Regions from separate parts of the Gordonia sp. 852002-50395_SCH5434458 genome, predicted to be linked through region 1. Evidence: predicted binding sites of a transcription regulator. Region 1 holds the regulator's gene; each other region holds the start of a gene.
What was found. The regulator LexA, encoded in region 1, represses DNA repair genes until DNA is damaged. The targets are predictions, from matches to a motif close to CGAACANNTGTTCG.
Positions count from the first base shown of each region.

Region 2: the regulator LexA is predicted to act here: its motif matches at 1,753-1,766, upstream of A5785_RS07390 (error-prone DNA polymerase).
Region 3: the regulator LexA is predicted to act here: its motif matches at 2,708-2,721, upstream of A5785_RS03140 (SAV_6107 family HEPN domain-containing protein).

Region 1 is NZ_LZTC01000053.1:5,815-9,963, reverse strand. Features, by position in the region: gene A5785_RS12680 (DeoR/GlpR family DNA-binding transcription regulator) at 1-201, opposite strand, end outside; gene ptsP (phosphoenolpyruvate--protein phosphotransferase) at 490-2,205, shown strand; gene lexA (transcriptional repressor LexA) at 2,251-2,991, opposite strand; gene A5785_RS23720 (LysM peptidoglycan-binding domain-containing protein) at 3,216-3,842, shown strand; gene nrdR (transcriptional regulator NrdR) at 3,987-4,149, shown strand, end outside.
Region 2 is NZ_LZTC01000035.1:203,268-207,416, reverse strand. Features, by position in the region: gene A5785_RS07390 (error-prone DNA polymerase) at 1-1,741, opposite strand, end outside; gene A5785_RS07385 (MFS transporter) at 1,952-3,343, opposite strand; gene A5785_RS07380 (cysteine hydrolase family protein) at 3,349-3,924, opposite strand; gene A5785_RS07375 (MarR family winged helix-turn-helix transcriptional regulator) at 3,951-4,149, opposite strand, start outside.
Region 3 is NZ_LZTC01000016.1:17,472-21,620, reverse strand. Features, by position in the region: gene rsmH (16S rRNA (cytosine(1402)-N(4))-methyltransferase RsmH) at 1-19, opposite strand, end outside; gene mraZ (division/cell wall cluster transcriptional repressor MraZ) at 244-687, opposite strand; gene A5785_RS03145 (DUF3040 domain-containing protein) at 1,344-1,733, opposite strand; gene A5785_RS03140 (SAV_6107 family HEPN domain-containing protein) at 2,006-2,524, opposite strand; gene A5785_RS03135 (GNAT family N-acetyltransferase) at 2,883-3,560, shown strand; partial or broken gene A5785_RS03130 (phytoene desaturase family protein) at 3,557-4,149, shown strand, end outside.

The sequences.
Region 1 (4,149 bases):
CTCGTTGACTACCTCGACCGTCCCGGCCTTGACTGCTCCGCCGTGGACGCGCTGCACGCTACCGCTGCGCTCGAGCACTGCGAGGTCGCGGCGCACGGTTTCACTCGTCACGTCGAACCTGTCGGCGAGAGCTGTCACGGATGCGCGACCGTGCGCGCGCACCTGATCGGCTATTGCTCGCTGTCGCTCTTCGGCGTACACCTGTCGACTCCGATCTGTGGTGTGTGGCTCACCTTCCGGCGAACCATCTGTGGGGTCTGTGTTCTGTGGATCTGGCTTCTGCGGATCTGTGTTCTGTCGGATCTGTGTTCTGTGGATCACCGCGTGATTGGTTCTGTGTGGGATTCGATGTTGATATATCTGTGTTTACGCCCGTGTGTGTTGACAAGTCAAGCGTTTCGAGTAACTTTGATCACAGAAATTCACGACGCCGGGTATTCCTCACAGATCACCGCACCCGGCCGATCGACCCGGAAGGCAGCAGACGCAATGGAGAATCACCTGGTAACGGAGAATCGGGTCACCATGAACGGTCAGGGAGAGTTGACGGGAACACCCGTCGTCGCGGGGTTTGCCTACGGGCCGGTGTTGTGGCCGGGTGGGCGCGTCGAGTACGACGAGACGTCACTCGGCACTGATCGCGTCCTCGCCGAGGGCGAGCGGGACACGGAGTCGGAACGTCTCGTCGCCGCCGCGGCAGTCGTCGCGGGCAGACTGCGTGATCGCGCATCACACGCGTCGGGAGCTGCGGCCGAGGTTCTTGCCGCGACCGCCGGGTTGGCCGAGGATCGGGGATGGATCGGTGCGGCAAAGTCCCGTGTCGCGAAGGGGGCGTCGGCACCTGCTGCCGCAGTCGCGGCCACGGCGCAGTTCTCCGAGATGTTCGCCAAACTCGGCGGGTTGATGGCAGAGCGGATCACCGACCTCAACGACGTGCGTGACCGGGTGGTCGCCGAGTTGCTCGGCCGGCCGGAGCCGGGAATTCCGACGCCGAGCCAACCGTCGATCCTCTTCGCGGACGACCTCGCTCCCGCGGATACCGCGGGGCTCGATCCCGCTGTGATCGTCGGGCTGGCCACGCGTCTCGGCGGACCGACCAGTCATACCGCCATCATCGCGCGTCAATTGGGCATCCCGTGCGTGGTCGCCGTGGCTCGATTGAGTGAGATCACCAGCGGCACAATGGTTTTGCTCGACGGCGGTGCGGGGTCGATCACCGTCGAACCGGAGGAGTCCGAGGCGCGCGAACTCGTCGAGCGCAGTGTTGCGGAGGCAGCGCTTGTTGCTGCGTGGCGTGGCCCTGGCCGGACTGCTGACGGCACCGACGTCGCCATCCTGGCGAATGTCGCCGATGGTGTGTCGGCGCGTCGCGCGGCCGATGCGCCGGTCGAGGGGATCGGGCTGTTCCGCACCGAGTTGGCATTTCTCGACCGGGCAGAGGAACCCGATGTCGACGAGCAGACACGTCTGTACCGCGACGTGTTCGAGGCGTTCGCGGGCCAAAAAGTCGTCATCAGAACGCTCGACGCCGGCTCGGACAAGCCGCTGGCCTTCATCGAGCACCCGGACGAGGCGAACCCCGCACTCGGCGTGCGCGGTAACAGAATCGGCGATGACCACCCCGAAATCGTGCGAACTCAACTCGACGCGATCGCGCGCGCGGCAGAAGCATCCGGCACGACGCCGTGGGTCATGGCACCGATGATCGCCACGGCCGCAGAGGCTGCACAGTTCGCCGATCTCGTCCGTCAGCGTGGTCTGACGGCCGGCGTGATGATCGAGATCCCTGCAGCGGCAATTCTGGCGCCGGCGATCCTGGCCGAGGTCGACTTCGTGTCGATCGGAACCAACGACCTCACGCAGTACACGATGGCCGCCGACCGGATGTCGGCAGAACTTGCCGAACTGACCGACCCGTGGCAACCCGCGGTGCTCGCACTCATCTCGCAGGTCGCGACCGCCGGCGCCCAGCAGGGCAAACCCGTCGGCGTCTGTGGTGAGGCCGCGGCCGACCCGTCGCTCGCGTGTGTGCTCGTCGGACTGGGAGTCACCTCGCTGTCGGCGGCTCCGGCGGCGACAGCAGCAGTCGGGGCGAAGCTGTCGACGGTGACCATGGAGCAGTGCCGAGCCGCGGCCGCTGCCGCGCTTGCCACCTCGAGTCCGGCACTCGCCCGACGTGCCGCAGCCGAAAAACTCGACCACTGATACAGACCCCGCTGGTCAATGACCTGCGGGGCCCGGTTCAGCGCATCACACCCGGCGCATGACCGTCACGACCTTGCCGAGGATGGCGGCGTCGTCGCCGGGGATCGGATCGAAGAGCGGGTTGTGCGGCATCAGCCAGACGTGGCCGTCTTTGCGTTTGAAGGTCTTCACCGTCGCCTCGCCGTCGATCATCGCTGCGACGATGTCGCCGTTGTCGGCGACATTCTGCTGACGTACGACAACCCAGTCGCCGTCGCAGATCGCGGCGTCGATCATCGATTCGCCGACGACGCGCAGCAGGAACAACGAGCCCTCACCGACGAGCTCACGCGGGAGCGGGAAGACGTCTTCGACCGCCTCCTCCGCGAGAATCGGACCGCCCGCCGCGATACGGCCGAGTACCGGAACGAACGTGGGGGTCGGGAGATCTCCGTTGATGGCATCGGAGTGATGTGCATCGGGAGCCTCGGAGACGTTGACCGCTCGCGGACGGTTGGCGTCGCGCTTCAGCAGGCCCTTGCGCTCGAGAGTGCGCAACTGGTGTGCCACTGATGAGGTGGACGTGAGGCCGACGGCGTCGCCGATCTCTCGGATGCTCGGCGGATATCCACGCTCGCGTACCGACTTTCGGATCACATCGAGGACGCCACGCTGGCGATCGGTGAGTGTTGCCTCGGCGACGGCCGGATGGATCGGTGTCTCCTCGCCGCCTCCGCTCTTCTTGCCTTCGACGCTGCGACCGTTGCCCTTGGGCGACGTCGGGCTGCGTCGTGACTTCTCTGTCATCGGTTCCGTCCTTCCTGATGTTGATGCGGCTGCTGTTGTGAACCGGCTGCTGTTGTGGAGCAGGTGGTGGGGTGCGTCTTTCATCCATCGTCTGGCGCCGACAGTAGCGGAGGCCACTGACAACATCAAACATTTGTTCGACGTGTCGCAGGACTTTGTCGGACCCCTCTGGTAGAACTCGAACATCAGTGCATCGAACGCTTGATCGACCATTGGAGGTAGCGATGACCAGCTTGATGACCAACCCGGTGACCCGCACGATTCCCAGCCCGTCGAGTGCATCCGCGGCAACACCGCCGACCACCCGATCTGCAACGCCCCGACCTGCGTCGACGACGCGTTCTCGAGTTCACCGCGCCACGGTGGTCAGTGGACGCGCATCGTCGAATGCCGTGCGTAGCGAAGAGCTGCGTGTGGCGGGACATGTTCGAACAAGTGAGGTCCGACGGGCCGGCGCGGACGTCTCGCCGCAGCGCCGACGTCGGATTGCGTTCGATCACGGCACCTCTACACGTCCGGCAGGCACGCGATGCGCCGGTGGCGTCGGCGAGATGGTGGCTGCCCGTCGCCGGCGCGCAGCGGTCTTGGCGGTGCTCGCCGGAGTCGGGTTGGCGCTGACCGTGTGGGTCGTCGGGACCGTCGGTGCCGACTACCAGCGGGCGAGCATGCCGTCGTCGACCTCCACGCAGGTGGTCCACGTGCGTTCCGGTGAATCGCTGAGCTCGATCGCGGCGCGGGTCGCGCCCGATATGCCGCGTCAGACCGTCATCGACGAGATCATTGACCTCAACGATCTGCCGTCGAGCGGGCTGCGCGTTGGCCAACCGCTGGTCACACCCGCGTACCGCTGAGCGCTGGCGGTATTCTCGATGTCACAGGGTCCAGTCGGAAACCGACACGGTCACCGCTGCGGTCTCGCTTCCGCCGGTCGTCAGACGATCGGACCAAGCCAGATCGACGGAGCCGCTGCGTCCCGAGATTCGCACGAGGACTACATGCGCTGCCCGTTTTGCAAGAACGAAGACACCAAGGTCGTCGATTCGCGTGTCGCCGATGAGGGGCAGGCGATCCGCCGACGTCGCGCGTGCAGCGAATGTGGGCGACGTTTCTCCACGGTTGAGAGTGCTGTTCTGGCAGTCGTGAAGCGCAACGGAGTGA
Region 2 (4,149 bases), on a different contig from region 1:
CACAGTCGTCTTTGTCCCACTGCAATACGCTGCGATTCTCCATCCGCGCCCACTCCGTCGGACAGACATCGGCGATGGGACGATCACAGATCACCATTCCACCGGAGTGGATTCCGAGATGTCTTGGCATGTTGGCGATGTCGCTTGCGAGTTCGCGCACGTCGTCGGGCGCGGTGTCGGGCATCTTGCTCCAGGCGTCTTGCTGACCGCTGGCATAGCCGAGCGCCCGTGCCATGTCGCGCACCGACGATCGGCCCCGATAGGTGATCACGTTGGCGACCTGCGCGCTGTACTCGCGGCCATACCGTCGGTACACGTACTGGATCGCCTCTTCACGACGGTCCGATTCGATGTCGACGTCGATGTCCGGTGGCCCGTCACGCTCGGGTGAGAGGAACCTCTCGAACAGCAACTCGTTGGCCACCGGGTCGACGTTGGTGATACCCAACGCGTAACACACCGCGGAGTTGGCGGCGCTCCCCCGGCCTTGGCACAGGATGTCGTTGCGTTTACAGAAGTCGACGATGTCGGCGACGACGAGGAAATAGCCGGGGAAGGTGAGCGTCTCGACGATCGCCAGTTCGTGCTCGATCTGCCGGTAGGCCGCCGGATGTTGGGCTGGTGTCCCATAGCGGCGTCGTGCGCGGGTCATCGTAAGGTGCCGCAGCCAACTGGACTCCGTATGGCCGGCCGGCACGTCGAACGGCGGTAACTGCGGCGCGATCAATCCGAGCGAGAAAGCGCAATCGTCGGCGAGGTCTGCCGCGGCGGCGATGGCGTCGGGGTGCGCGGGGAGCAGGCGCATCATCTCGTCACCGCTGCGCAGATGCGCACCGCCGACCCCCGGCATCCAGCCCGCGATGGTCTCGATGTCGGTGCGGGCACGCACCGCCGCCATCGCCAGCGCAAGGCGTCGACGACGCGGCCCCGCGAAGTGCGCCCCCGACGTCGCGACGGTCGGCAGCCCGAACCGCTGCGCGAGGTCGGCGAGTACCGCATTGCGCTCGTCGTCGTCGGGCAGGCCCTGAGCGGTGAGTTCGACGACGACGTCGTCGCGTCCGAACCGCTCGACCATTCCACCGAGAGCGGCCTCGGCAGCACCGATACCCGCACGATCCAACGCGCGCCGAACCGCGCCCTTGCGACAGCCCGTCAGGATCACCCAGTGGCCTGCGTCGCGGGTCAGCCGGTCGACGTCGTAGCGCAGCAGCCCCTTCTCACCACCGGACATGTGGGCGTCGGCGATGATTCGTGACAACCTCCGATAGCCCTCACTGTCACGCGCGAGGACCAGCAGATGCTCACCGGCCGGATCGGTCACCCCGGTGCGGGTCACGTCCGGCTCGAGGGAGAGTTCGGCACCGAACACCGTCGGCATCGCGAATTCCTTTGCGGCCTCGGCGAATCGGACCACGCCGTAGAAACCGTCATGGTCGGTGATCGACAGACCGGTCAGGTCGAGTCGGGCCGCCTCCTCCACCATCTCCTCGGGCATCGACGCCCCGTCGAGGAAACTGTAGGAACTGTGCGCATGCAGTTCCGCATAGCGCACAGACGATCGCTCACGAGACACCTCCGGCGCCGTGTAGGCGCCACGTTTGCGCGACCACGCGGGGCTGTCGTTGCCGTCGCCCGTCTGCTCGGGACCGAAGAACTCCCCGGGACGACCGCCATCGGGCGAGCGCCCCGACAGCACCCGCTCCATCTCCCGCCACGTCGGCGGGCCCTGGTTCCAGCCCACTCAGCCAGTATAGAACACCTGTTCGACAGACGATGGGTGGCGGGCTGCCCCGCTCGCCTCGCCGACGACAATCCCCGCCACCCGACTGTGAATGTGTGTCGAACTGAAGGATGTGGGTGCTGCAGCACCCACATCCTTCGATTGGACCCACATCCTCGCCTCAGCTCGACGGCGCTCGGCACCCGCGCCCGTACCGGCGACACCGCGCCATCAGTCGGCCGACACCGCCCGCGGGATTCGACGATCCGCCACGGTCATGGCGATCAGCGCCGCCCCGATCACCACGATGGCCCACCCCGCGACGTGGAGTCCGCCATCGGTGGCGCGGGCGCCGAAGGCGATACCGATGAGGCTCGACGAGAAGATCGCCCCGAAGTACATGAACGTCCGGTACAGCCCGGATGCCACACCGATCGACTCCGGCGGACTCTGCGTGTAGAGCGTCGCCTGATTTGCATAACCGCTCAGTCCGTTGGCGACGCCGAACAGGAACGTCATCGCGAGCAGGATCCACAACCCGGACGAGTGATGGATCGCGACTGCGGTCACGCCCGCACCGACGAAGCAGAAACCCGTGAGGATCAACGGGATTCGTACCCAGCCGTGCGTCGAATTCACCCGCGCGCACACCACGCTCAGCGCCGAGTAAGGGATGAGGATGAGCCCGACCTGCGCCGCGGTGTATCCCGCGGACTGCTCCATCCACTGGCTGATGCCGTACATCGCCGTGTACGAGCCGAGCCCTGCCAGCATCTGGCGCAGGTAGGTGCGCACCAACGGGGAGTTGGCCGCGAGCATCCGCACATCAATGAGGGGTTGTGTCGCGCGCAGTTCCCAGAGCACCAGGAGCAACCCCGCTACGACGATCACCGCCAGCAGCCACCACTTCGGTGAACCGAGCGCGGCGAGGAACTCGAGCGTCGCGATCACGGTCACCGCGAAGAGCGCCACCCCGACGACGTCGACCACGCGGACGAGGCCACCGAAGCCGCCCACCTGCACCGGACCGTCACGAGGGATGCTGCGCAGCGCCCACGCGAGGGTGATCAGCGCGATCGGAATATTGACGAAAAACACTGCCCGCCAGCCGAACACACCGGTCAGCACACCACCGAGCGGCAGTCCGATCACCGCGATCACCTGGGCGGCGATCGAGAACCCGCCGAGCACGCGACTCGGCACTCCCGTTCCGAATGAGTCGGCACGAGACCGCACGAGCGCCATCGCCGTCGGATACGCCGCAGAGGTGCCGATGCCGATCAGGGCACGCGAGAGCATCAGGCACCAGAACGCCGGCGCGGCGGCACCGATGACACCGGCGATCAGCAGAATGACCAGCCCTGAGACGAAGACGCGACGAGGACCGAATACCGTCGCGAGCTTGCCCATTGTCGGTTGCGCCACTGCGCTGCACAGGTAGAGCACCGAGATCAGAATCGTCGTCTGGGCCGGACCCCGATGAAAGTCGACGCCGATCCCGACGAGCGCGGTGGCGATCATGGAACTGTTGATCGGGTTGAGTGTCGACCCCATCAACAGTGGCCCGGTGAACCGCCAGCCGAACGGATTGCGCTGTGCCACACCGGCGTCGCCGGTGGCCACGGCGCTCACTGAGCTGTGGCGTCGAGGAGTTCGAGAAGCTCTGCGGTCGAACCTGTCTCGGCGATCTGGGGAAACACCTCGCGCACGCTGTGCGCGTGACGCTCCCCGTCGGAATCGGTCATCGAGTCGGTCGGCAACGTCACGTTGAACCCCGCTTCGTGTGCGTCACGGGCCGTCGATTCGACACCTGCGCCACTGGCGATCCCGACGACGGCGACCTGGGTGACGCCCCTGGAACGCAACTCCTCCAGGAGGCCGGTACCCGCGAATGCACTGCGCGAATGTTTGGTCACCACCAGATCGTCAGGCTGGGGGGCGAATTCGTCGATGAGCTCGGTCCACTCCGTCGGCAATTGCGGCCTCGCCGATCCAGAGTTGCGGTCCGTCCGGCCGGGCGGCACGGCGTCGACGTTGACCATCACCACGAGGTGGCCGTACTTGCGGAATCTGTCGACCAATTGTCCTGCGCGGTCGACGATTTCCGACGCCGGGTACGGTGCGAGATTGTCGCGCAACGCGATTCCACGTTGCATGTCGATGACGATCAGTGCGACCCGCGGGTCGAGAGCTGTCATTGCCATGGATTCCTCCTTGATCGAAGCGACTATCAGGACTCCGCCACACGGCGGAGAAGCTCTGTTGCGGTGGCGATCTGCGCCCGTTCCTCGTCGGTGAGAACCTGCCCGAGCCGATCAGCGAGCCAGTCCTCGCGAGCCAATCGTCCACGCGCGTAGGTCTCGCGGGCCTTATCCGAGAGATCAAGGAGCGTCTTTCGACGATCGTTCGGATGAGGCGTCCCGACGATG
Region 3 (4,149 bases), on a different contig from region 1:
CGTCGTGTGGCGCGTTCACCGAATCACCTCCCGACGCGTGCTGTCTGCACGCCCCGACCCGTTGCGGCCACGCACACTCATCTTGAATCCCTGGCACCGACACTGGTCGGCACGAAGAGTCTCGCCGGGTGAAGCGGGGTCCCGGTCCGGTCGCGAACCTGGCGTTGGGGAAGTACGCCAGGGTCGTTCCGGACCGGGGCCTCGATCCACCCGAAGCCCTGTCCATCGTGTGCCATTCCTCGGCTACAAGACCGCGTTCAGTGCGGCCGAGTTGGCTGCCGAGAAGTTCTCCTCGTGCTCGTTCTGGTACTCGCGCCACTTCTGCGCGTCCCAGATCTCGAGGTGATCGAAACTGCCGAACACCACGCACTCCTTGGTCAGCTCCGCGTACTCCCGATGGTCGGGAGACAAGCTGATCCGACCCTGCCCGTCCGGGCGCTGCTCCTCGGTGCTGGCGAAGAAGTAGCGCTGAAAGGCTCGTGCCTGCGGATCGTTACGGGATGCCTCCACAATTCGGGCGGCGATCTCGTCGAACTCCTCGGCTCGAAACACCGACAGGCTGTGGTCTTGGCCTTTTGTGACCATCACGCCTCCTGCCAGTGCGTCGCGGAACTTGGCGGGCAATGTCAGTCGCCCTTTGTCGTCCAACTTGGGTGTGTAGGTGCCGACAAATCGAACGGACGACATGTCGACACCTCCTGCCCCCTGAGCGATCCGTTCCGGTCCGTCTCACCCAGTGCTGCCACAGTACCCCACTTTCCACCACTTTCCACCCCTTCCACCCCCTGAAGTCGCCATCCAAAACTATTGCTGCAGGTCAACACAGATAAACACGGTGGTGGATGACACCACGCGCCGCGTGTCCCAGCCCGCCATTCGTGTGTCCAGAAGGACGAAACAGCATCAAAGTGACTGATGGGAGCCAGTTTTGTGCCCGGGTGGGGAGATGTGGGGAACCCGGTGGGGCGCTGTGGGGACCGCGGTGGGGCGGCGTGGGGAATCAGGGGCCGCACAGCTGGCGGCGGCGTCGCGGGAGCTCCGGAGTGGGAGGTCCGATCAGGCAGACCAGAGCGATGGGTGCATGGCCCCACCAGAAGGCAGGGTTAGAGGTGAGGTGGCCGGCCGGGCCGGTGCGGACACGGCGTGCTCACCCGCATACGACAACAGGGCAACACATTGGTGCGATGTGTTGCCCTGCTGTTTGTGAGATCTGACTATCTCAAGGAGTGGTGGAGGCGTAAATGTGTGTCCTATCGAAGGCCGTGGGTGCTGCAGCACACACATCCTTCGATACGACACACAATGTGGCCGAAGGGAGACGCCTGATCAATCAGGCGCCTGGGTCACTCCTGGTCGAAGCGGCGGTTGAACCGTTCTTCCATGCGCTCGGTGAACTTGCGCTTGCCTGCCGGCCGCGCGGGGGCCTCGGCGGGTGCCGAATTCTCGGGACCCGAGCGGCCACCGCCCCACAGAGCGAGGAGGCCCGCGCCGAACATCACGAGAAATCCGATGAGGCTGACGACGGGAAGCCCGGCCACGCTGAGGCCCACCAGTGGGCCGACGACGAGCAGCACAAGACCCACGACGAAGACCGCCGCCGCCTGAAGACGACGACGACCCGACGACCGGCCAAGCCGCCGACGCTTCACGCTGGACGCGAACTTCGGGTCCTCGGCGTAAAGAGCACTTTCGATCTGTTCGAGCATGCGCTGCTCGTGCTCCGAGAGTGGCACCGACCCTCCTTACTACGTTGCCGATTCACACATCAACGAGATTGTGGCGACCGCGGACGCCAGTCTCGTGACATGTGTTCGCGGCTTACTGCTTCCATGATACGAGGTGATTGCAAGCGCGACCACCATAACCACCCGACCGTCGCATCGAAGCCGCCAATAGCGACAATTCGGGACCTGTGATCACGTCGGGTGAAATGACCGCCATCCGAACCGCCGTACGGCGCCGTCGGCCGCGAAGCGCGAACCGCAGGCGCGGACGAGCCGATGAATCAGGCGATGTGGTCGTAGCCGTAGTCGGACCGGTCGACCGCTTGGTGCGCAAGCTTTCCCTGTTCGTAGGCGACGATGATGTCTTCGACGGCGTCGAGAAACGACAACACGCGGGAGCGGAGCGCCACGACCGTCGCACCCTCGACGGAGCGACGCAGGCCTGACTCGATCTCCATGCGCACAGACGACATCCGGGCAAACGCCTCGGCGAACTCGGCCAGATCAGGAACAGCCGACGAGATCCGCGACCACGCATTGGGGGACACGCGTCGAGATGCTCGCTTCGCGGGTGGTTCGTAGACCGCGAGTGCCGCTCCTGCCGCCCGCAGCGCCGCCAAGTAGTACTGGCGGAACCGTTCGGCGTCGTCTGGCACGCCGTCGGCATTCTCGACCAGGATCTCTGCGCGATCGAGGAGGTCGCGAGCACGCACGACGACCATCGGGTCGATCTCCGGACGCACCACTGCACCTCGCCGTGCGTGACGCACTGTGCCGCGCGTCGGCCTATGGACTGCCATCTCGCGCTCCCTTCGGTGTTGCGTCCGCTCGACACCCGAGCGGCTTCCACGTTCCTGTGTGACCAAGTCGTTCGTGTGTGACCAAGTCCCGGTACGGTCCGGCGATGCACGCTTCCCTCGTCCGTCGCCGGACCGCCCAGACTGTCGTGGGTGACGCAGAACGGCTTGCGGAGGCACGTTCATCGAACACCCGTTCGACATATTCAATATAGCTAGAACGGCGACACTCTTCAAGAGGAGATGTGGCCCCATTCCCGACAGCAGAAGCGTAGAACTCGGTACCGACATTCCCGATCGGCTGCGGCCTGCCAGGAACGCGACGCGCGCGGCGGACTGCGGGAGGAAGGACAACGAGCAGTTGGCGACCCGACTCGTTCGGTTGACCGGCCAGGACTCCCCGGCCTGGCTCGACGCTGCCCTGAATGTCTACGTGACCGCGATGGACTACCCGCGTGGCACCGAGCACCACCGGGTTCCGCTCTGGCGCGAACACATCGCCCGACGCGGGTGGACCGCATACGCGGCGCTGACGGCCGTCTCCCCCGACATCCGGCTCGACCCCGACGCGGAGCGTCGACGTATCGGCCCTCCGGTGTCGCCGTCGGGGCACGAGATCATGGTCGGCATCGCCTACGGCTATCGCGGCGCCGACGACCAGTGGTGGAATCACCAACTCAGGACCGGACTCCGACTGTCCGGCTGCGACCGCGACACCATCGAACGCATCGCAACCAACTACTTCGAACTCACCGAACTCCACGTCCACCCGACCGCTCAGGGCCACGGCATCGGCGAATGGTTGCTGACCGCGCTGCTGAGCGACCGCCAAGAAGACCACGTCCTGCTGTCCACCCCGGAGATTCCCGCCGAACGAAATCGCGCGTGGTCCCTCTACCGCAGGATGGGCTTCGACGATGTGCTGCGCCACTTCACCTTCACCGGCGACCCACGACCCTTCGCTTTCCTCGGTCGACGACTCCCGCTCGACGCTGCTACCGAACCTCTCACAGGCACGCCACCAGCGGCGGCGCGGTGAGCCGCCGAGGCGACTCAGGCCACAAGCCCCGGCACGACGCCGTTGTCGTGGGTGCAGGTCACAACGGCCTCATCGCGGCCGCCTACCTCGCCCGCGCGGGACGTTCGGTCCTCGTCGTGGAACGCGACGACATCCCGGGCGGCGCTGTTTCGACCGTCGAACGCTTTCCGGGCTATCGAGTCGATCGCGGATCGTCGGCACATCTGATGATCCGACACCCCCGATCATCGACGAGCTCGACCTCTCCGCGCACGGTCTGCGCTATATCGACTGCGACCCTTGGGGTTTCGCACCCGCTACGCAGGACGGACCACCGTTGGTGTTCCGCACCGACCTCGACGCGACCTGCGCGTCGATCGCCGCCGCGTGCTCAGACGCCGACGCGGACGCCTACCGACGATTCGTCGACGTGTGGGGTCCGCGGTCGCGAGCTGTGCTCGACGCGTTCAACTCGCCGGCAACGCTCCCCCGGTTCGGACGGGCTTTCACCGGTATCGGCAACACCGCCCACACCGCGCGTACCGGGTTCATCGGTAGGCGTGCGGGGTCTCTGATGTCGGCGACCCAGGAACTGATGATGTCCGGCGAC